One region of the Novosphingobium sp. KA1 genome, then DNA from elsewhere that is predicted to be linked to it. Evidence: riboswitches for the same ligand, from Rfam matches in the RefSeq annotation. Region 1 holds a riboswitch; each other region holds the start of a gene.
What was found. Region 1 has a riboswitch for cobalamin ahead of cobG (precorrin-3B synthase). Riboswitches for the same ligand answer to the same signal wherever they lie in the genome.
Positions count from the first base shown of each region.

Region 2: it holds a riboswitch for cobalamin, as region 1 does, so the genes downstream of both, CA833_RS10185 (DUF1636 domain-containing protein) here and cobG (precorrin-3B synthase) in region 1, are expected to answer to the same signal.
Region 3: it holds a riboswitch for cobalamin, as region 1 does, so the genes downstream of both, cobW (cobalamin biosynthesis protein CobW) here and cobG (precorrin-3B synthase) in region 1, are expected to answer to the same signal.
Region 4: it holds a riboswitch for cobalamin, as region 1 does, so the genes downstream of both, CA833_RS17935 (HoxN/HupN/NixA family nickel/cobalt transporter) here and cobG (precorrin-3B synthase) in region 1, are expected to answer to the same signal.

Region 1 covers NZ_CP021248.1:916,285-921,745, forward strand. The annotation lists gene glgA (glycogen synthase GlgA) at 1-1,157, shown strand, start outside; gene glgX (glycogen debranching protein GlgX) at 1,154-2,971, shown strand; cobalamin riboswitch at 3,041-3,267, shown strand; gene cobG (precorrin-3B synthase) at 3,442-4,599, shown strand; gene CA833_RS22050 (precorrin-8X methylmutase) at 4,599-5,228, shown strand; gene cobI (precorrin-2 C(20)-methyltransferase) at 5,225-5,461, shown strand, end outside.
Region 2 covers NZ_CP021247.1:2,094,512-2,099,972, reverse strand. The annotation lists gene cbiB (adenosylcobinamide-phosphate synthase CbiB) at 1-234, opposite strand, end outside; gene CA833_RS10205 (threonine-phosphate decarboxylase) at 227-1,207, opposite strand; gene CA833_RS10200 (adenosylcobinamide-GDP ribazoletransferase) at 1,222-1,947, opposite strand; gene CA833_RS10195 (histidine phosphatase family protein) at 1,961-2,545, opposite strand; gene cobT (nicotinate-nucleotide--dimethylbenzimidazole phosphoribosyltransferase) at 2,582-3,631, opposite strand; gene CA833_RS10185 (DUF1636 domain-containing protein) at 3,628-4,035, opposite strand; cobalamin riboswitch at 4,309-4,519, opposite strand; gene CA833_RS10180 (cobyrinate a,c-diamide synthase) at 4,592-5,461, shown strand, end outside.
Region 3 covers NZ_CP021248.1:1,657,045-1,662,505, forward strand. The annotation lists gene CA833_RS24950 (sulfotransferase) at 1-1,375, opposite strand, end outside; gene ybaK (Cys-tRNA(Pro) deacylase) at 1,534-2,007, shown strand; cobalamin riboswitch at 2,225-2,467, shown strand; gene cobW (cobalamin biosynthesis protein CobW) at 2,657-3,718, shown strand; gene cobN (cobaltochelatase subunit CobN) at 3,718-5,461, shown strand, end outside.
Region 4 covers NZ_CP021248.1:26,596-32,056, reverse strand. The annotation lists gene CA833_RS17950 (CHAD domain-containing protein) at 1-394, shown strand, start outside; gene CA833_RS17945 (VacJ family lipoprotein) at 715-1,851, shown strand; gene CA833_RS17940 (cupin domain-containing protein) at 1,859-2,200, shown strand; gene CA833_RS17935 (HoxN/HupN/NixA family nickel/cobalt transporter) at 2,223-3,248, opposite strand; cobalamin riboswitch at 3,422-3,665, opposite strand; gene CA833_RS17930 (DUF2269 domain-containing protein) at 3,734-4,207, opposite strand; gene CA833_RS17925 (SDR family oxidoreductase) at 4,200-5,461, opposite strand, start outside.

The sequences.
Region 1 (5,461 bases):
GGCGCGACTGGGGGGATAACTGGCACCGCTTTTCCGCGTTTGGCCGCGCCGCAGCCGACATCGCGGGCGGCGCCATGGTCAGCCGGGGCAAGGCGAAGCGTTATGACGTTGTCCACGCGCACGACTGGCAGGCGGCGATGGCCTGCGCCTATCTGCGCTTCGCTCCGTTCGGCGGAGATGAGGGGCGGGTGCCTTCGGTGGTCACGGTCCACAACATGGCGTTTCAGGGCTGGTTCGGTTCCGAAGTGTTCCCCGGTGTCGGCCTGCCCGCCGAGGCATGGACGATGGAGGGCGTGGAATATCACGGCGGTCTCGGCATGCTGAAGGCCGGGCTCGCCTGTGCCGATGCGGTCACTACCGTCAGCCCCACCTATGCGCGTGAAATCCGTGCGGCGAACTTCGGCATGGGGCTGGAAGGGCTGGTGATCGCGCGGGGCAATGCCGTCAGCGGCATTCTCAACGGCATCGATACCGCGCTGTGGAACCCGGCCGAGGACGCCGCGCTCGCCGCGCGTTATTCCGCTCGGACGCTCGACAAGCGCAAGGCCAACAAGCGCGCACTGGAGGCCGAGTTCGGCCTCGACGAGGATGACGGCCCGCTGTTCATCGCGGTCACGCGCCTCACCTGGCAGAAGGGCATGGACGTGCTGCCCGAAGTGCTGGATCATCTCGTCGGGATAGGCGGACGGCTGGCGCTGCTGGGCTCGGGAGACCGTGCGATCGAGCGCCAGCTGCGCGAAGGGGCAGCGCGCCATCCGGGCCGGGTGGGCCTGCGTTTCGGATACGACGAGGATTTGTCGCACCGCATGCAGGGCGGCGGCGATGCGATCCTCATCCCCTCGCGTTTCGAGCCTTGCGGGCTGACCCAGCTTTATGGCCTGGCTTATGGCTGTCTCCCCGTTGTTTCCCGCACCGGCGGTCTTGCCGATACGGTGATCGATGCCAATCCGGCCGCGCTCGCGGCGGGTGTCGCCACCGGCATCCAGTTCGACGGCGTGCATTACGACGCACTCTCGGCGGCGCTGACCCGCACGGTGGAATTGTGGAACGAACCGGACGTCTGGGCCGCGCTCCAGAAGAACGCGATGAAGGCCGATTTCTCGTGGACGGCGAGCGGCGCGGCTTACGCCCGGCTTTACCGCAAGCTGGCTGCATGAACCCGCTCGGCGTCGAGATCGGGGCCGACGCCACGCGCTTCACGGTGCGGGCGCCGCTGGCCGACATGGTCTGGTTGTGCCTGTTTTCCGGCGCCGAGGAAACGCGCCACGCGATGCTCCGGCAAGGCCCGGAATGGACGCTGGCGCTGCCGGGCAACCTGACCGGCGCGCATTACGGCTATCGCGCTGCCGGGGAGTGGGCGCCCGAGCGCGGGCTGTGGTTCGATCCGGCCAAGCTGCTGGTCGATCCCCGGGCGGTGGAACTGGATCGCCGCTTCGTGCAGGACCCGCGCCTTGCCGTCCACGGCGAGGATACCGCAGACATTGTTCCGCGCGCGGTGGTTCCCGCTGCCGCGCCGCCGCCGGCACTCGATCCGCCTCGCTTCCGCTCGGGCGGGCTGGTCTACGAACTCAACGTCCGCGGCTTCACCCGTCTCCATCCCGATGTGCCCGAGCACATGCGCGGCACGGTCGCGGCACTGGCCCATCCGGCTGTGCTCGCACATCTGAAGAAGCTGCATGTGACGGCGGTGGAACTGATGCCGATCGTTGCCTGGGTGGACGAGAGGCACCTGCCGCCGCTCGGCCTCGTCAACGCATGGGGCTACAATCCGGTGGCGATGATGGCGCTCGATCCTGGGCTGTGTCCCGGCGGGGTGGCAGAGCTGCGCAATACGGTCGCCGCGCTCCATGCCGAGGGGATCGGCGTGCTGCTCGATATGGTGTTCAACCATACCGGCGAGAGCGACGGGTCGGGCGGCATCCTTTCGCTGCGCGGACTGGACAACGGCGCCTACGCCCATGCGCCCGATGGTGCGCTCATCAACGATACCGGCTGCGGCAATACGCTGGATTTCGCCAATCCGGCCGTGCGGCGGCTGGCGCTCGACGCGATGCGGCATTTTGCGAGCGCCTGCGCCGTGGACGGCTTCCGCTTCGACCTTGCGCCAGTCATGGCGCGCGGACCCGGGTTCGATCCTGCCGCGCCGATCTTTGCGGAGATCGCCGCCGATCCTGTGCTCTCGACGCGGGTGATGATCGCCGAGCCGTGGGATATCGGCCCGGGCGGTTATCAGCTTGGCAATTTTCCCGCCAACTGGCTCGAATGGAACGACCGCTTCCGCGACGACGTGCGCCGTTTCTGGCGCGGGGACGAGGGCATCGGCAAGCTGGCGACGCGGCTGGCGGGCTCGTCCGATGTGTTCGGCCCGCTTGCCCCGCATTCCGCCTGCCGTTCGGTCAATTTCCTTGCCGCGCACGATGGCTTCACGCTGGCCGATACCGTCGCTTACGAGCGCCGTCACAACTGGGCCAATGGCGAGAACAATCGTGACGGCCACGGCGAGAACTTCAGCTGGAACCACGGCGTCGAGGGTAGCACCGACGATGCGGCGGTGCTGGCGGCGCGCCAGGCCGATCTCAAGGCCATGCTCGGCACCCTGTTCGCCTCCACCGGCACCATCATGCTGACCGCGGGCGATGAATTCGGCCGCACCCAGCACGGCAACAACAACGCCTATTGTCAGGACAATGCGATCGGCTGGGTGGATTGGGAAGGCCGCGACCATGAACTGGAGGATTACGTCGCCGGGCTCGGTGCCGCGCGGATGACCTATCTGGCCGCCTTCCAGCGCTTCGAGGATCACGGCGCATGGCATGCCCCGGACGGCCGGGAAATGACCGTGGCCGATTGGGAGCGCCCCGGCGAGAACCGTCTCGACTGGGCCTATACCGGGGCGGAAGGCACCTTGCGCTTCACCGTCGACCGGCTTGAGCGGCGGGTTTTTGCCACCGCACGTGCGGCCACGGCCTGATTTCGGGAAGGCGCGTTGGCAAGCGCGGGTTTTTGTAATAAGCGATGCTCGCTCGCAGGCTTCGGCCTGGCGGGCAACGATCGCGCCGGTGCCCCGAAAGGGGCTTAAAAGGGAACGCGGTGCGGGTGGATCGCTCCATCCGAAGCCGAGGCTGTCCCTGCAACTGTAAGCGGTGAGCGAGATGACGAGGTCTTCCCGAGGGGAAGGCCGGCCACTGGACCTGCCAGGTCCGGGAAGGCCGTGCATCGAGCTTCGACCCGCGAGCCAGGAGACCTGCCGGCGCGTCGGTCGCTCTTGCCTTGGTCCAGGGAAAGGCCATGGCTCGGTACTCCGCGTGAGCGACGAAACCGTGCGGCTGGGGCTGCATCGGCGCGCAGGGAAGGGCGTATTGCGCGCGCCCCCTCCCTGTGTGCGGACCGGCGCGAGCCGGCAGGCCCCGGCCATCGTCGCTGCGCGCGTGGACCCTTGGCATGCCCGTTCCCGGGACGACCAAATGTGCGAGCCCCTTCGTGGTGCGTGGATGGTGCCCTTCGGCCTGGCGGCCGATGGAATCCGGCGACGGACTGATCGTGCGCCTGCGCCCGCCGCTGGCCCGGATGACCCGCGCGCAGGCGCTGGGCCTGTGCGACCTTGCACTGGGCCATGGCAGCGGCACGCTCGACCTGACGAGCCGGGGCAATCTTCAGCTGCGCGGGGTGCGAGAAACGGCCTTGCGCCCGCTGCTCGAAGGGCTGGCAGCCTTGGGCCTGGTCGACGGCGATGCCGAGCGCGAGGCCCGGCGCAATCTGACACTGGCACCGGACTGGTCGGAGGGGGACGAGACCGAGGGTATCGCCCGCGCTTTCATGGACCGGCTGGACCGGTTGCCGCCGCTGCCGGGCAAAGTCGGATTTGCCATCGATGCCGGTTCGCAGCCGGTTCTGGGGCTGGTCCCGGCCGATTTGCGCATTGAACGCGGTGAGACCGGCGCGCTGATCCTGCGCGCGGAGGGCCGCGAGACCGGGGTGCCGATCGCCATGGACCGTGCCGCCGAAGCGCTGATCGATCTTGCCCACTGGTTCGTGGATAGCGGCGGTGCGGTGTCGGGGCGGATGGCGCGCCATCACGCCGAGCTCCCCGCTTGGGCGCAGGGGGCTGTTCGCCCGGCTGCCTCGCGCGCGCCACTGGCCCCGGGCCTTCACCCGCTTGGCGCCGCGTTCGGGGTGGCGTTCGGCAGCTTGCACGCCGAGGCTTTGGCAGAACTGCTGGACAAGACCGAGGCCCGCGCCGTCCGGCTCACGCCATGGCGCGTGCTGCTGCTGGAGAACGCCGCGCTTGTCCCGGCTGAGGGTTTCGCCACTGAGGCGTCCGATCCGTCGCTGCGTGTCGATGCCTGCCCCGGAATGCCGGCCTGCCCGCAGGCGAGCGTCGAAACGCGCGCTCTCGCCGAGCGCCTCGCGCCCCATGTGGCCGGGCGCCTGCATGTCTCGGGCTGCGCAAAAGGCTGCGCCCGGTCGCTTCCTGCCGCGGTTACCCTGACCGGACGCGGCGGCGCATTCGATCTTTCGTTCGATACTCGCGCAGGCGCCCCGGCGGTCATCGCCGGGCTCACACCCCACCAGATTCTCACGCATTTCGGAGCCGATTGATGCCGCACCATTACGAGACCGACGGCGCGGCGATCTATCGCCAGTCCTTCGCGACGATCCGCGCCGAGGCCGATCTCGCCCGCTTCGATGCCGACGAGGAGCGCATCGCGGTACGCATGATTCACGCAGCCGGGCTGGTAGACCTCGCCGCGCACATCCGCTTCTCGCCGGGTTTCGCGGCTGCGGCGATGGCGGCGGTGGCGAGCGGGGCGCCAATTCTCTGCGATGCGCGCATGGTCAGCGAAGGTATCACCCGCGCCCGCCTGCCTGCGGGAAATCCGCTGGTCTGCACCCTCAACGCGCCCGAGGTTCCGGCGCTGGCGCAGGCAATCGGCAATACCCGTTCGGCCGCCGCGCTCGAACTCTGGCGGCCGTATCTGGACGGGGCGCTGGTGGCGATCGGCAATGCGCCGACCGCGCTGTTCCATCTGCTGAACATGCTGGAAGATCCGCAATGCCCGCGTCCCGCGGCGATCATCGGCTGTCCGGTCGGCTTCGTCGGCGCGGCGGAATCGAAGGCGGCCTTGTGGGCGGAGCAGCCGGTGCCGTGCTGCGTGGTCGAAGGGCGGCTGGGGGGAAGCGCCATCACGGTTGCGGCGGTCAATGCGATCGGGAGCAAGGCGGAATGAACGCGGAAACGAGAATCGAGGCGAACGTCGCGGTGAAGACCGGAACGATCTACGGGGTTGGGCTTGGTCCCGGCGCGCAGGACCTGATGAGTGTCCGCGCCGACCGGTTGGTGCGCGGCGCGCGCCACCTTGCCTATTTCCGCAAGGCCGGCCGCCCCGGACAGGCGCGCCGGATCGTCGAGGGCATGTTGCACGCCGATGTGGCCGAGTTCGCCATGGAATACCCGGTCACG
Region 2 (5,461 bases), on a different replicon from region 1:
GAGGACCGCCAGCGCGCTCATGCAGGCCGCCATACCGATCAGCGCCAGCATCGCCGCAAGGCCCGCCAGCCGCCGCTGCCAATCCGGCCGGGCAGGGCGGTTGAGCGCCCGCTCGCAGCCGGTGATGATCCTCGCAAAAAGCCCGACCGGATGGCCGATACGGGCATGGAGGCTGGACGGCCAGCCCAGCGCGCCCTCGAGCGCCATGGCGGCGAGGATCGTCGGCTCAGCCATTGTGCAGGGCCCGATCCAACCGCGCCAGGGCGGCAGGGTCGGCAGGCACGCCGAAGCGCAGCCAACCGGGGAACTCGGCGAAAGGCCGCACCAGGATGCGGGCGCGGGCAAGGCGTTCGAACAGCTCGGCCGCGCGGCAGCCGGTGACGAGCCGGAACAGCGGACAGGCGCCCTCTGCCACCAGCCCATGGCGCGCCAGCACGGCATCGAGCGCGGCGGCGCGCCCCGGCAACTCGGCGCGCGTTGCCGCGATCCAGGCCGCATCGCCATAAGCCGCCGTGCCGATCGCCAGCGCGCCTGCGTGGAGCGGCCAGCTGCCCATTGCCGCGCGCAGCTTCGCCAGGATCGGCGGCGGTGCCAGCACAAAACCCAGCCGCACCCCGGCCAGGCCGAAAAACTTGCCGAAGGAACGCAGCACGATCAACCTGCCCTCGGGCCGCACTGCCGCAACAAGGCTGGCTTGCGGCGCGCAGTCGCCAAAGGCCTCGTCGACGATCAGCCAGCCGCCACGCCCGGCGATCCGGTCCGCCCAGCCGCACAGCGCCTCGGGCGAGTGCAATACGCCATCGGGATTGCCCGGATTGGCGATGACACAGGTTTCCGCCGCCGCCGCGACCTCGCCAAACCGGACGGGACAAGACACTGCGAAGGCCTCGACATGGCTGCGGTAGCTCGGCACCGGCGCCCGCCCCGGCAGATCGAGGATTCGCGCCAGCAGCCGCAGCGCCGCCTCGCTGCCCGGCACCGCACAGCACAGCGCCGGATCGGCCCCGAAATGCCGCGCCGCCACCGCTTCGAGCGCGGCGAGCGCAGCAGGATCGGGCAAGGCGTGCCAGTCCGGAGCGAACGCCTGCGGCACCGGCCACGGCGCGGGATTGAGCCCGGTCGAGAGGTCCAGCCAGTCCTCGGCAGCGCCGCCGAACAGCCGCGCGGCCTCGGCCAGGCGGCCGCCGTGGTGGAGGAAATGGTCGATCACCGGCTCGCCGCTCACCGGATCAGCACCAGCGCGGCGAGCAGCGCGGTCTCGGTCACTTCGATACCGGCGCCGTGGCCGTCGCCCGAAATGCCGCCGATCCGGCTGCGCAGCCACCATGCCCAGAGCGGCACCGCGGCAAACAGCGCCAGGAGCGGCGGCGCTACGGCCAGCGCCAGCACCAGCGCCGCCCCGCCCCAGAGGATGACGTGCCGCCATTGCACGGCCTTGCGGAACAGGCTGCCGAGCCCCTCGTGCAGCGGCACCAGCAGCAGCGTCCAGGCAAGCGGCGCCATGCGCGCCAGCACCGGCACCAGCAACAGGGCCCAGACCTGCCCCGGCCGCAGCGCATGAAGCAGCACCAGCTTCGCGGCGAGCTGCAGGACGATGGCCACCACCGCAAAGCTGCCCACATGCGGATCCGCCATGACCGCCGAGATCCGCTCCCGGTCTGCCCCGGCGCTCTTGTGGGCGGCCCCGGCGCCGTCGGCGACATCGCCGAGCCCGTCGAGATGGAGCGCGCCGGTCACCGCCGTCCACGCCGCCAGTCCGGCCAGCGCGGCAATCCAGCCATCGCCCGAGAGCAGGCCCAGCCACCAGCCGAGCGCCACCGCCCCGCCGACCGCCGCGCCTGCCAGCGGAAACCACAGGATGGCTCCGGCAAAGTCCGCCTCGCCCGCGCGAACCGCGGGCAGCGGCAGCCGGGTGAGGAACTGCAGCGCCAGGACGATACGGCGGATCATGAGCGCCGGATCATGAGCGGCCGCCATCCAGCGCAACGATCTGCGCAGCGGAGATCCGCCCTTCGCCATCGGGCCAGAGGCGCAGGCTCAGCACCGCGCAATAGGCAAATTCGAACGCCCATATCTGGCGGTGATCAAAACCGAACAGCACCGCCAGCGCCGCCCGCATGGCCCCGCCGTGGGTGACCACGAGGGTGTCGCGGGAGATCCCGCACAGGGCCTCGTTGACCCGCAGGCACAGCTGCGACCAGCGTTCCCCGCGCGGCGGCGCGCAGAGATCGGGATCGTCCCAGAAGGCGGCCTGCAACGAAGGGTCGAGGTCGTGCGGCGAAAGCCCGTCCCAGTCGCCGAAATCGAGTTCGCGCCAGCGCCGGTCGGCCCGGTGCGTCGCCCCGCGGGCATGCGCGATCTGCCGCGCGGGGACTTTCGCCCGCGCCAGATCGGACGAGAGGACTTGCGCGAATGCCAGGTGTTCGGCGCGCAGCATGCAGCGCGCCACGCCCGCCGGGGTCGGCGGATCGTCGCGGTGCCCCAGCATGAGCCCCGGTTCGCGCGGGGCGCCGTGGCGCATCAGGTGGACAAGGATGCCGTTCATGCAGCCCCGCTCATGCCGCCACCTCACGCTGTCGCCTCATGCTGTCGCCTTTCCGGCGACCAGAGCTTCGGCAAAGGTCGCCATGCCGGCATGGGCGGCCAGCGCCGAACGCACGATCTGCGCCGCCACCGCCGCGCCCGATCCCTCGCCCAGCCGCATGCCGAGATGCAGCAGCGGATCCAGCCCGAGCCTGTCCAGCAGCCGCACGTGCCCCGCCTCGGCCGAGCAATGGGCGGCCAGGCAGTGGTCGAGCGCCGCGCCATTGTCGGCCATGAGCGGCGCCACGGCGGCGCAGCAGATGAACCCGTCGAGCAGCACCGGCACGCGGTAATGGCGCGCGGCCAGCACGGCCCCTGCCATCGCCGCGATCTCGCGTCCGCCGAGGCGGCGCAGCGTCTCGAAGGCATCGCGCGGCGCACCGTCATGGCACGCCAGCGCCGCCGCCACCGCCGCCGCCTTGCGGGCAAGGCCGTCATCGTCGAGTCCGGTGCCCCGCCCGGTCCAGTCCTGCGCCGCACCGCCGAAGACCTTGGCGCAAAGCGCGGCGGCCGGCGTGGTATTGCCGATGCCCATCTCGCCCACGAACAACAGGTCGCTGCCGGGACGCACGGCCGCCGCGCCGATGTTGAGCGCGGCCAGGCACTCGCCCTCGCTCAAGGCCGGCTCCACGGTGATGTCGCCGGTCGGCCGGTCGAGATCGATGGGAACAACCGCAAGCTCGGCACCGCAGGCGGCGGTCAGCGCATTGATCGCGGCGCCGCCGTTCTCGAAATTGGCGACCATCTGGCGGGTGACTTCGGGCGGATAGGCGCTCACCCCGCGCGCGGCAACGCCGTGGTTGCCGGCAAAGATCACCGCCTGGATACGCTCGGCTTGCGGAAGTTCCCGGCCCTGCCAGCCGGCCATGAACACCGCGATCTCCTCCAGCCGCCCGAGCGAACCGGCGGGCTTGGTGAGGCTGGCCTGGCGCCCGCGCGCCGCCTCCAGCGCGGCATCATCGGGGACGGGAAGACCGGCCAGCGCGGCGGCAAAGGCGGCGCGGCCGGCAAACATCGGGGGGGCAGCCGAGGCAGTGGGCATGCTCATGCGGGCAGGAACCCTTCAGGGGGAGTGCGGGTGATGAAATGGCCTTTCACGCCTTCCGGCCACTGGCGATAGGGTACCTGCCCTTCGGCGCTTTCACCATGACGCAAGGCATAGTCGAGAATCGCGCGGGCAGCCTCCTCGCCGGGCTCGAAATCGCCCAGCACGTAGCCCAGCTTGCCCGGCGCGCGGATGTGCACGGTGCAATGGCGCTGGCAGGCGAACAGGCAGGCCATCTCCTGCACCGCGACCGCCTGCAGGGCGGGATCATCGGCCTGGAGCGCCCGCATCACCTCGGCCAGCAGCGCGCCGCCGCGCCGCCCTTGCCCGTCCTCGCGCGCATCGGCCGAAAGGCGGCAGGTGTTGCAGACGACCACCGAAGGGCCGGGCTCGACCGGGGTCAGCATCGGCAGACACTCCCCGCGCCAAAACAGCAATCGATTTCGGCACATGCACCGATGGGGCTGACCAGAACACGACAGTTCACGGAGTTTCCTTCCCGCTCGCGACATCGAATGCCCCTTCGGGTCGGCGATCGGGCAAAGGACGGATCGGCAGGGTCCCGGTGCATGGGCACCGCACGACAGGCCGCGTCCCCCGCCCGGGCGCTTGGCCGGCGGAGCAATGGCTGTCGCTCCGCGAGGGAAACTCCCCCGTCCGTCCGGCACACCCTGTCCCGACGAAGAACGACCGCGACGGGCAGGTCTCCTGGCTCACGGGTCAGGGCCGGTCCGGCCGCCTTCTCAGGAAACCTTGCCAATTGCGCGGCTTGCTTCCCAATGGCGTGTCTGGCCGAACGGCTCGCCGCTTACAGTTGCAGGGGCAGCCCGGGCATCTGACCCGCGTTCCCTTTTCATCCCCTTGCGGGGAACCTTTCGCGAGGCCGGCAACTATCGTGCGGACGGACGGCTGGCAAGTGGGCGAAGCTTGCGCCCTGCGGTGAAGTCCCATAGTCGCCCAACGATGCCGGCCAACACCGCCTCCTGCCCCGCCCTGCTGATCGCCGCCCCTGCCTCGGGACAGGGCAAGACGCTGGTCACCGCCGCGCTCGCCCGCCGCCATGCCCGCGCGGGCAGGCGGGTGCGGGTGTTCAAGTGCGGGCCCGATTTCCTCGACCCGATGATCCACGAAGTCGCCAGCGGCGCGCCGGTGCACCAGCTCGACCTGTTCATGGTCGGCGAGGAGGAATGCCGCCGCCTGCTGCACGCCGCCGCGCAGGAAGCCGACCTCATCCTCGTCGAAGGAGTCATGGGCCTCTACGACGGCGATCCCTCGGCCGCCGACCTCGCCCGGCGCTTCGGCCTGCCGGTCATGGCGGTGATCGACGGCTCGTCGATGGCGCAGACCTTCGGCGCACTGGTCCACGGCCTGGCGACCTACCAGCCCGGCCTCGACCTGACGGCCGTGCTCGCCAATCGGGTCGGCAGCGCCCGCCACGCGCAGCTGCTGGAGCAGGGCATGCCGCGGGGCGTGCGCTGGCTCGGCAGCCTGGGCCGCGACCCTGCGATCGGCCTGCCCTCGCGCCACCTCGGACTGGTGCAGGCGGGCGAAATCGCCGATCTTGCCGAACGGCTGGACCGCGCGGCGGATCTCCTGCCCGAAACCGCGCTCTGGCTGCCGGAGCCGGTCGCCTTTGCCGCGCCCGCCCCGGCGCAGCCGCTGCCCTCGCTGGCGGGGACCACCGTGGCCATCGCCCGGGACGCGGCCTTTGCCTTCCTCTACCCCGCCAACCTCGCCTTCCTCGAACGCGCGGGGGCGCGGCTGGCGTTTTTCTCGCCGCTGGCCGACCGCGCTCTGCCCGAATGCGACGCCGTCTGGCTGCCGGGCGGCTAT
Region 3 (5,461 bases), 740 kb from region 1:
GGCCTTCCTGGTCGGCGACCAGTCCTTCATAGCTCAATTGCAGCACCCGGCCCGGATAGAGCCGCTCCCACAATGCCATCAGCCGGTCGAAGCGCAGATAATAGCGCGCCGTGTCCATGAGATCGTAGGAGTAGCCGTAATAGGCCGAGAGGCTGGCAAACAGGTTCTTGTAGTTGCTCCACACCGTGTCCATCGGGTGGCGGCGCAGGCAGACCACCGAGGCCTTCGGGAAGGCCCGCAGGATATGGCCGACATACAGGAAATTGGCCGGCAGCTTGTCGACGAACCGCGCCGCGCCTGGCGGGCGCTGGTGCGCGGCGCGGGCCATGTAGGCCTCGCCGACAAGACGGGGGTCGATCGCCGCGCTCGCCGCCACCGTCGCCGGATCGATCACCAGCCGCGAAGGCGTGCCCACCAGTTGCTTGACCGCCAGCTGCTTGACCGCCAGCGGCATCGCCTGAAGCTCTCCGGCCGAGCCGACGCCCGGATGCGAGGACAGGATGCGGTCGACCAGCGTGGTGCCGGTGCGCGGCATGCCGACCACAAAGATCGGCGCATCGTCGGCGCCCTGGTAGCCCGGCCCCGGATCCGCCAACCCCGCGCCGAACGTCGCCTCGATGGCATCGAAGATCGCCGCGTCCTGCGCAAAATCGTAGCGGATCGCCCGCTTGTGCGCGGCATTGGCGAGGGACAAGTGGCCAAACGCCGCCGCCGCCTGGCCGAGGTCTTCGAGTTCCTTGGCCAGTGCATAACGGATGCGCAAGGCATCGTCCGGCCTCGCCGCGGCGGCCAGCGCCGCTTCCAGCCGGGGCACGTGATGGGCCTCGTGCGTCTGGCGCGAGAGGATCGCCAGCGCATAATGCGCGCGCGCATTGCCGGGATCGGCGGCAAGGATCCGCTCGTAGTGCCCGCGCGCCTCCTCCACCCGCCCGGTGAACCCGCTCGCCGCCGCCAGGTTGTAGCGATAGTCGAGATTGTCCGGCTCGGCCGCAACCGCGGCTGCAAACGGCACCATCGACGCCTCGTGATCGCCCAGCCGCGCCAGCACGCAGCCGATGGTGTCGCAGGTCAGCGCATCGCCGGGCGGCAGTGCCATGGCCTGCCGCGCGGCCTCGGCCGCCTCGCCGTCACGGCGCAGCAGGATCAGCAGCCGGGCCAGATGCGCGAGGTATTCGGCGCGGGGCGCGCGCGCGGCCGCAGCCTCGATCAGCGGCACCGCCTGGCCGACCTGCCCCGCCTCGGCCGCGCTGATGCCGAGCAGGAAATAGCCCTCCGCGCGCTCGGGCGATGCCGCGATGAGACGGCGGGCCGCCGCCCCGGCCGCCGCCAGATCGCCGCGTCCCAGCGCCGCGCGTGCCTCGGCCTCCAGCGTCATGCGCCGCGCCCGGGGCAGGCGGACAGGGTCGGGACAAGGGCGGGCCGGTGCAAAGTCATGACCGCAGGTCTAGCGGCTTTGCCCCGCAGGTCCAACGCGCAAAAGCACTGGCGCAATCGCCACTTGGCGCCCCTGCCGTGCCCGTCTAGAGCAGGCCCATGGCTCAGGCGACGCGCGCGACGAAGATGCTCGAACAGGCTGGCATTGCCTTCAGCCTGCACAGCTATGACTACGATCCCTCGGCAGACAGCATCGGCCGGGCGGCGGCCGAGGCGATCGGCGCCGATCCGGGGCAGGTGTTCAAGACGCTGATGGTGCTGGCCGACGGCAAGCCCGCCTGCGTGATCGCGCCGAGCAGCGGCGAAGTCTCGATGAAGCGCGCCGCCGCCGCACTCGGCGTAAAAAGCGCCGCGATGATGAAACCCGCCGAGGCCGAGCGCCTGACCGGCTACAAGATCGGCGGCATCAGCCCGTTCGGACAGATGAAGCGCGTTCCCGTCGTGATCGACGAGACCGCGATCCTGTGGGACGCGATCTTCATCAACGGCGGCCAGCGCGGCCTTCAGGTGCGCCTCACCGCGCAGGACGCCGCCGAAGTGCTGGACGCGAGACTGGCCGATATCTCCGCCTGAGAGACCGTTTGAAGAATGCCCGTCATGGCATTTTTGAGACGGCACCAGCCCGCCCCCCACCCAACCACCCGCGAGTGTATCCTGATGGGTGGTTGGGTGGGGGAGCGGGCTGGTGCCGTAAAATTCGCGTGTCGCGAATTTTCAAACGGTCTCTGAAGGCTTGCCCTCCCACCGGTCGCCAGCTACGAGCGGGACCGTCCGAAACGCCGCAAGGCAGCTCGGACATGATCGCGCCGGTGCCCCGCAAGGGGCTTAATACGGGAACACGGCAAGGATGGTTCGCCATCCGGACCGGGCTGTCCCTGCAACTGTAAGCGGCGAGCGCGATGCACATCGCGGCGGGGCAAGGACCCTCGCCGCAGCCACTGGGCCGGACGCTAAATCCTGCGAGGCCTGGGAAGGCCGTGCATCACGCTATGACCCGCAAGCCAGGAAACCTGCCGGCGTCGATGTCGCTCTTGCCCGGGTCCAGGGGATGGCCAAGGCACGGTAACTCTTCCGTCTGAGCGACGTGATGCATGCGGCCGGGGCCGCAGCGGCATGCCGTGTCGGGCGCCCGTGCGCCGGTCCGACAAGGCGCGCCGCCTTCGCCGCGTGTGCGGCGGAAAGCCCGGCCGTTTCAGGTCGCTGGCGCGCGGGAGACGATTACATGAGCAAGGTTCCCACCACCGTCATCACCGGCTTCCTCGGCGCCGGCAAGACCACGCTGATCCGCCACCTGCTGCAGAACGCCAAGGGCCGCCGCCTGGCCCTCATCATCAACGAGTTCGGCGATGTCGGCGTCGACGGCGAACTGGTGAAAGGCTGCAACGACGAGGCCTGCCCGCAAGACGACATCGTCGAACTGGCCAACGGCTGCATCTGCTGCACCGTCGCCGACGACTTCCTGCCGACCATGCAGAAGCTGCTGGACCGCGAGAACAAGCCCGATCACATCATCATCGAGACCAGCGGCCTTGCCCTGCCCAAACCGCTGGTGAAAGCCTTCCAGTGGCCCGACATCCGCACCCGCGCCACGGTGGACGGCGTGGTCGCGCTGATCGACGCCGATGCCGTCGCGGCCGGTCGCTTCGCCACCGACGAGGCAGCGCTGGCGGCAGCGCGCGCGGCCGATCCGATGCTCGACCACGAAAGCCCGCTAGAGGAACTGTTCGAGGAACAGCTGGGCTGCGCCGACATGGTCGTGCTCAACAAGACCGACCTCGTCGACCCGCAAGCCCTTGCCCATGTCGAGACGCTGGTGCTGGCCGAAACGCGCCCCGGTGTGAAGATCGTGCGCGCCGATCACGGCGCCGTCGACATCGCCGCGCTGCTGGGCATCACCGCGGCAGCCGAAGACGACCTCGATTCCCGCCCCTCGCACATCGATGGGCTGGACGAGGATCACGACCATGACGACTTCGACAGCTTTGTCGTCTCTGGTGGCGATGTGGTCGATCTCGAGGCGCTTCTGGTGCGTCTGAACGACCTGATCGCGGAGCACGACGTGCTGCGCGTGAAGGGCATGGTCGCGGTCGTCGGCAAGCCCGGCCGCCTGGTCGTGCAGGCCGTCGGCCCCCGCATCCAGCACTTCTACGACCGCGGCTGGCTGCCGCAGGAAATGCGCCGCACGCAGCTGGTCGTGATCGGCCAGAAGGGGCTGGACCGCGCCGCCATCGAGGCGGGGCTGGCGGGGGTTCTCGGCCCCGTGGCCGCTACCGCAGACGCCTGATGCACCTGCTGTCCGCCACGCCGGGGACGATCTCCAATGGCGAGGAGGCGATCGACCTCGACCAGTCCCCCGGCGACATGGTGATCCTCACCGTGGCGGACAGCGAACTCGCCTGCTTCGCGGGCGCGGCGGCGCGGATGCCGGACGGCGCACCCAGCATCCGCCTCGCCAACCTGCTGCAACTGCGCCACCCCTATTCGATCGACCTCTATGTCGAGAAAGTGATCGCGCACGCCAGATTCGTCTGCGTGATCCTGCTCGGCGGCAAGAGCTACTGGCCCTACGGCATCGACGAGATCGCCCGCACCGCGCGCGAGAACGGCATTGCCTTTGCCGCCATTGCCGATGGCCGCGAAGCCGATCCCGCGCTCGACCGTGCCTCCACCCTGACCGCCGATCTGCGCGAACGGCTGCGCGACTATCTGCGGCAGGGCGGCATGGCCAATGCCCTCTCCTTCCTGCGCACCGCCACACGGACCATCGGCCATGACGCCGGCGCGCCCGACGATCCGGTGCCGGTCGCCGACGCCGGGCTCTACCTTGCGGGCACCGAGCGCGCAGGCCTTGCCGAAGTGCGGGCGGGCTGGACCCAGGGCCGCCCGCTCGCACTGCTGGTGTTCTACCGCGCGCTGATGATCGCGGGCACGCTGGACGCCGTGGACGCGATGATCGCAGCGCTGCACGAGCGCGGCTTCAACGTTGCCGCCGTCCACGTCCGCGCCTTGCGGGAGCCGTTCGCGGCGGACTGGCTCTCCGGCCTGCTGGGCGAGATCGCACCCGACGTGATCGTCAATGCCACCAGCTTCGCCTCCTCCTCCGTAGGAGACGAGCGCAAGCCGGGGATTCTGGAAAAAGCGGATTGCCCGATCCTGCAAGTCGCTTTCGCCGGTGTCGAGGAGGCCGATTGGCACGGTTCCGCACGCGGCCTTGGGCCGCGCGATCTCGCCATGAACGTGGCGCTCCCCGAAGTGGACGGCCGCCTGTTCACCCGCGCCGTCGCCTTCAAGGCCGCCGCCCGCTTCGACGCGGTGACCCAGTGCGGCATCGTTGTCCCGCGCATCGCGCCGGACCGGGTGGCCTTTGTCGCGGACCTCGCCGCCAACTGGGCGAGCCTGCGCCGCACGCCGTGCCCCAAGCGCCGCGTGGCGCTGGTGCTGGCCAACTACCCCAACCGCGACGGGCGCATCGGCAACGGCGTCGGCCTCGACACTCCCGCCAGCACCGCGGCGATCATCGCCGCACTGGCCGAGGCGGGCTACGACACCGGCGCAGCGCCAGGAGACGGCGCCGCGCTGATGCAGGTGATGACCGGCGGCGTGACCAACGACCTCACCTCTCGGGCCCGCCCCGGTGAAGTCTCGCTGCCGCTTTCGGCCTACGAAGCCGCCTTCGCGAACGTGCCCGAAAGTGCACGCAAGGCCATGACCGAACGCTGGGGCGAGCCCTCCGCCGATCCCTTCGTGCAAGGCGGCGCGTTCCGCCTGCCGGTCCACCGTTTCGGCAATCTCGCCGTCGCCGTGCAGCCCGCGCGCGGCTACAACATCGATGCCAAGGCGAGCTACCACGATCCCGCGCTGCCCCCGCCGCACGCCTACCTCGCCTTCCACATCTGGCTGGCGCAGGACTTCGGCGCGCAGGCGGTGGTCCATGTCGGCAAGCATGGCAATCTGGAATGGCTGCCCGGCAAGGCCATCTCGCTCTCGCGCGAATGCTTCCCGGAAATCTGCGCCGGGCCGCTGCCGC
Region 4 (5,461 bases), 890 kb from region 1:
CCTCGGCGCCTTTGCCGCCGCAGTGCTGACCCGTCGCCGCAAGGTCCTGCGCAAGCGCGGCCGCCATCTGGCGGCGCTCGGCGACGAAGCCCGCCATGACGTCCGCAAGGCCGCCAAGAAGCTGCGCTATGCGGCCGACTTCTTTGCCGCGCTCTATCCGCAGGAACGCGAAGGCCGCCGCGCCAGGCGCTTTGTCGCCCGCGTGGAAAGGCTGCAGGAGCGGCTCGGCACGCTCAACGACCGGGTCACCGCGCCGGCGGTCCGTGCCCGGCTGGGCCTTGCGCCGCGCCGGGTTCCGACCGCCGATGCCGAAAAGGCCGAGCAGGCCCGCCTGCTGCGTGCGGCCGCCAGCGACTACGACGAATTCGCAACCGCAAGGCCTTTCTGGCGTTGATGGGGTTGCGGGCGCCCTCACCGGCCCCAATATCGACAGGCAATAGCGTCCAAAAACCGTTCCATCGCCCCATTCATCGAAAGGATCCTCGACAGATCTGGCACTGGATTGACGAAAGCGGCAATCGCGCATAGCCGCATGTCCAATGGCAATCGAACATTGCCGCCCGACCTGCGGCGCCCCCCGGCAAGGCCGCTCACGTAATTGCCGCCCCCCCGCGCGATCCGCCCCCTCGATTCCCCGTCGAGACCGCGCCGGGAGCATGCTCTACTCTGCAAGGCTGGCCCCGCATCCGGCGGCCACCCGACAAGGACGATCGAATGAGTCTGACGGCCGCCGCTGTCGTATTGATGATGGGTTCCGCGCTTCCTGAAGGGGGCGACCTTCCCCAGACCGATGCCGCCCCCGCCGCCCAGCCCGTCGCAGGCGCACCGGTGACAGGCGGGCAGATCACGGGCGGGCCGGTCAGCGTCCCCCTGCCCGCCTTCGCGGCATCCCCGGTGCCCCTGATCGATCCCGCGGCCGCGGCTGCCGAACAGCAGGCCGGTGAGCCGGCCAGCGAGCAGGGCGCCGACAACGAGACGATCGGCGACGACATTCTCGTCACCCGCCGCAAGCCGCCGCCGCCGGGCGACCCGCTGGAGCGCATCAACGAACAGTCGTTCAAGGCGGTGCAGGCGGTCGACAGCGCGGTGGTCGAACCCGTCGCCAAGGCCTATAACAAGGGCCTGCCGCGCCCGATCCGCCAGGGCCTGCGCAACTTCTTCACCAACCTGGGCGAGCCGGTGGTCTTTGTGGCCTTCCTGCTCGAACTCAAGCCCGGCAAGGCGATGGAGACCGTGGGACGCTTCGCGATCAACACCACGCTGGGCGTCGGCGGCGTCATGGACGTGGCCAAGCGCAAGCCCTTCCACCTGCCCTATCGTCCCAATGGCCTCGCCAACGTGCTGGGCTATTACGGTGTCGGCCCCGGGCCCTACATGTACCTGCCGATCATCGGCCCGACGACGCTGCGCGACCTGATCGGCGATTCGGTGGACAACCTTGCCTCCCCGGCCCTGCTCGGCAAGCCCTTCACCAAGCCGGAAGTGGCGTTGCCGATGATCGTGCTCAACCAGCTGGGCGAGCGCGCCGCCTTCGACGACGAGATCAACAAGATCCGCAAGGAAGACCGCCCCTACGCGGCCTATCGCGAACTCTACCTGCGCCAGCGCAAGGCCGAGATCGAGGCGCTGCATGGCCGCACCCTGCCCGATGTCGTGCCGGTCTACGGCCCGCGCATGCCCACCGCCGGCGGCAAGACGGCGCAGGATCCGGCAGGCCAGGAACAGGCGGGCCAGCCGGTGCAACCCGCGGTGCCGGAACCGGCAGCGGAACCGGCACCCGCTCCCGTTCCGGCCCCCGTGCAGATGATCTCGCAGCCGGTCGTCCAGCCGATCCCGCAACCGGCGGCCTAGTCGCGCCGTGGCAAGCGACAGTCCGCCGCAGGCCCCGCGCAATCTCCTGGCCGTCGCGCCGGGGGACGAGGCGCAGGAACGCTTCGAGGACCTGCTGCGCGCGCCGGGCGTGAGGATCGAGCGGATCGTCTCGCACGGCCAGACCACCCCGCCCGACCAGCCCTATGTGCAGGACTGGGACGAATGGGTGCTGGTGCTCGAAGGCGCGGCCGAACTGCTGCTGGACGGCACCTGCCGCCGCACACTGGCGGCCGGCGAGCACCTGATGATCCCCGCCGGCATGCCGCATCTCGTCACCCGCACCGCCAGCCCCACGATCTGGCTCGCGGTCCACATCGGCGAGCCTTGAAGGAGCCGCCGGATAGACGCGCCTAGCCCAGTTCGATCTCGTCGAAGCGGCGCCAGCGGTAGATCGCATAGCTCACTGCCCAGCAGGCCACGAACAGGCCGATGATCAGGAAGCCGAGCATGTTGAAGCGCTCCGACAGCGCCCGGGCGCCGTCCCAGGGCTGGCCCTCGAGCGCCAGTTTCTCGGCGAACAGCCCGGCGGTCTGGACCGCGCCGATCACCAGCGCGACCAGCGCCGAGATCGCCGTGATCGTGATGTTGTAGTAGAGCTTGCGGATCGGCTTCACGAAAGCCCACTCGTAGGCGCCCAGCATGATGACGCCGTCGGCGGTGTCGATCAGCGCCATGCCCACCGCAAAGAGCACCGGCAGGACCAGCAGCGTGCCGAGCGCGATGCCGTCCGCCGCATGGGCCCCGGACAGCCCGAGGATGGCGACTTCGGTGGCGGTGTCGAACCCCAGCCCGAACAGGAAACCGAGCGGCGCCATGTGCCAGCTCGATCGCACCAGCCGGAACAGCGGGCGCAGGATCCGCGCGATCAGCCCGCGCCCGGCCAGCAGGATGTCGAGATCGTCCTCATTCGGCATCTCGCCGCGCCGCGCCTGCCGGAACCGCATCCAGACCCCGCGCAGGATCGCCAGGTTCATGATCGCGATGGTGAACAGGAAGGTGGCGGAGATGGCCGTGGCGATCACCCCGCCCGCCTCGCCGATCGCCTCGAAGTCGGACAGGGTGCTGGCGGCGATCGCGATCGTCGTCGCCGCGACGAGGACGATCGCGGAATGGCCGACCGCGAACCACAGGCCCACCGTCAGCGGGCGCTGGCCGTCCTGCATGAGCTTGCGCGTCACGTTGTCGATCGCGGCGATGTGGTCGGCGTCGACCGCGTGGCGCAGGCCCAGGCTCCAGGCCAGCAGCGCCGTGCCCAGCATCAGCGTATTGCCGTGGAAGGCGGCAAAGGCCCAGACCCAGGCCAGGACATTGGCGGCGATCAGCGCCGCGAACAGCACCGTGATGCGGCGGCGCAAGGTGAAGGAAAGGAAACCCATAAAAACCCCGTCGGCGCCAGCGAAACCGGACGGGGAGCCTGCCGCGCCTGCGGCCGGCATCGCGGTGCCGGACGGACGCCACCTGACGCCCGGCACGAATGCCGGTGCGGCCCCCGCCGCACATGCGTCGCTCAGACGGAGTTTCCGTGCCGCGGCCATCCCCTGGACCAAGGCAAGAGCGACCATGCGCCGGCAGGTCTCCTGGCTCGCGGGTCATCGCTTGATGCACGGCCTTCCCGGGCCTCGCAGGATTTAGCGTCCGGCCCAGTGGCTGCGGCGAGGGTCCTTGCCCCGCCGCGATATGCATCGCGCTCGCCGCTTACAGTTGCAGGGACAGCCACGGATTCGAGGGGAAATCCCCTCCCACCATATTCCCTATTAAGCCCCTTTCGGGGCACCGGCGCGATCATGCCGCAACGTGCGTGAGCACGCTTCGGCTGGCGCCTTGGTAGCGCCCGCCCGCGCCGCCCGCAAGCGCGCGCGGGTCACAACGCGATCTCCGGCTTGGCGGTCATCAGCCAGAAGATCACGATCACGCCCAGAAATGCGGGCCAGCCGAGCGCAAACCACCATCGCGCCAGGCGGTGATAGCGCGGCGGCAAGGACGCGCCCTCGGGCGTGTCGTCGGCGATCCGGCGCATCGCGATCTGGATCCACACGACCGGCAGCCAGCAGGCCCCGACCACCGCATAAAGCAGCATGGCCGCGACCAGCCAGCCGCTGCTCAGGGGAAAGCCCGCAAGCCGCGCCAGCCACACCCCGGTCACCGGCTGGACGATGACCGCAGGCGCGGTGAACAGCCAGTCCGCCAGCACGACATTGCGGTTCACCACCCGCCGCGCCGCGAGGCTGGCGCTGCGGTTCGCCATCCAGCCGTGGAAGGCCGTGCCGAGCCCGGTGCCCAGCAGCAGCGTGGAACTGAGGATATGGATCGTCTTGAGCAGGAAATAGTCAGCCACGGCGCCCCTCCATCGCAAACAGGGCCAGCGAAAGGCCGAGAACGGCCAGGTTCTTGACGAGCGGGCCGAACGGATCGGCCCAGAGTTCGGGAGCGGCGGCGGTCAGGATCGCGGTATAGACCGCCATCAGCGCCACCCCTGCCAGCGGCGCGCCGCGGCGGCGCAGGATCAGGCCGAGGCCCACGGCGATGTCCGCCAGCGATCCGGCCCAGAGCGCCGCCGTCGCCCCGGGTCCGGCCAGGCCGACCCGGCCGAGCCACGGGGCAACCGTGGCGGTCGGCGCAAGGGCCAGCGAGACGATCCCGCCGCCCAGCCACACCAGCGCCAGCAATCCCGCCAGCACCGGCGCCAGCGCGCGCAGGCGGGCTTCGGTGAGGTCCGCCGCGCAGGCCGGGTACCGGGCGAGCGCCTCGCCCAGCGTCATCGGGCAAAAGCCCAGCGCGGCGACAAACGGCGCGGACGGCGCGGTGTTGCCCGCCGCCAGCATCGTCAGGCTCTCCCGCGTGGCCGGACCGATGCCGAGCCGGGCGACCAGCGCCAGCAGCGGTTTCGGCAAGGAGAGCTTGGGCGCCCGCCCCTGCGCCAGCCCCAGCCAGCCGCGCAGCGCTTCGGTCAGTTCATCGGTGCTGACCGCCTGCGGCCCCACCGCATCGAGCGCGCAGGCCAGCGGCCCGGGCCGCTCCAGCAGCCGCAGGACCGCCCGTGCCAGATCGTCGATATGGATCGGCTGCACCTGCCAGCGCCCGGAACCGAGCCGGGGCAGGAGCGGCAGCGCCGCCAGCGCCGTGAACAGCGCCGTGCTGGCCCCGCCGCGCCCCATCACCAGCGAGAGCCGCAGCACCGCCCAGCCCATCCGCTCGCCCGCCGGGTCGAGGGCCATGAGGTGATCGTCCGCCCGCTTCTTGCTGCGGTGATAGGCGGTCACCCCGCTCTCGTCGGCGCCGAGCGAGGAGATCTGGATCACCCTTCCCACCCCCGCCGCCAGGCAGGCATCGAACAGCGCCCGCGCGCCCCGGTCATGAACCCCCGCATAGTCGGCGCGGTTGCCGATGATCCCGGCACAGTTCACCACCGCGTCGATGCCGGCAAGGCGCGGCGCCCAGTCCGCCGCCCGGTCACGGGCGAGGTCGCAGGCCAGCGTCCGCGCCATGGGAAAGGACCGCCGCAGCCGCTCCGGTGCGCGCGCGGCCAAGGTCACGCGCGCACCGGCGGCCAGCAAGCGGCCGGCGACGTGGCGGCCGATGAAGCCGCCCG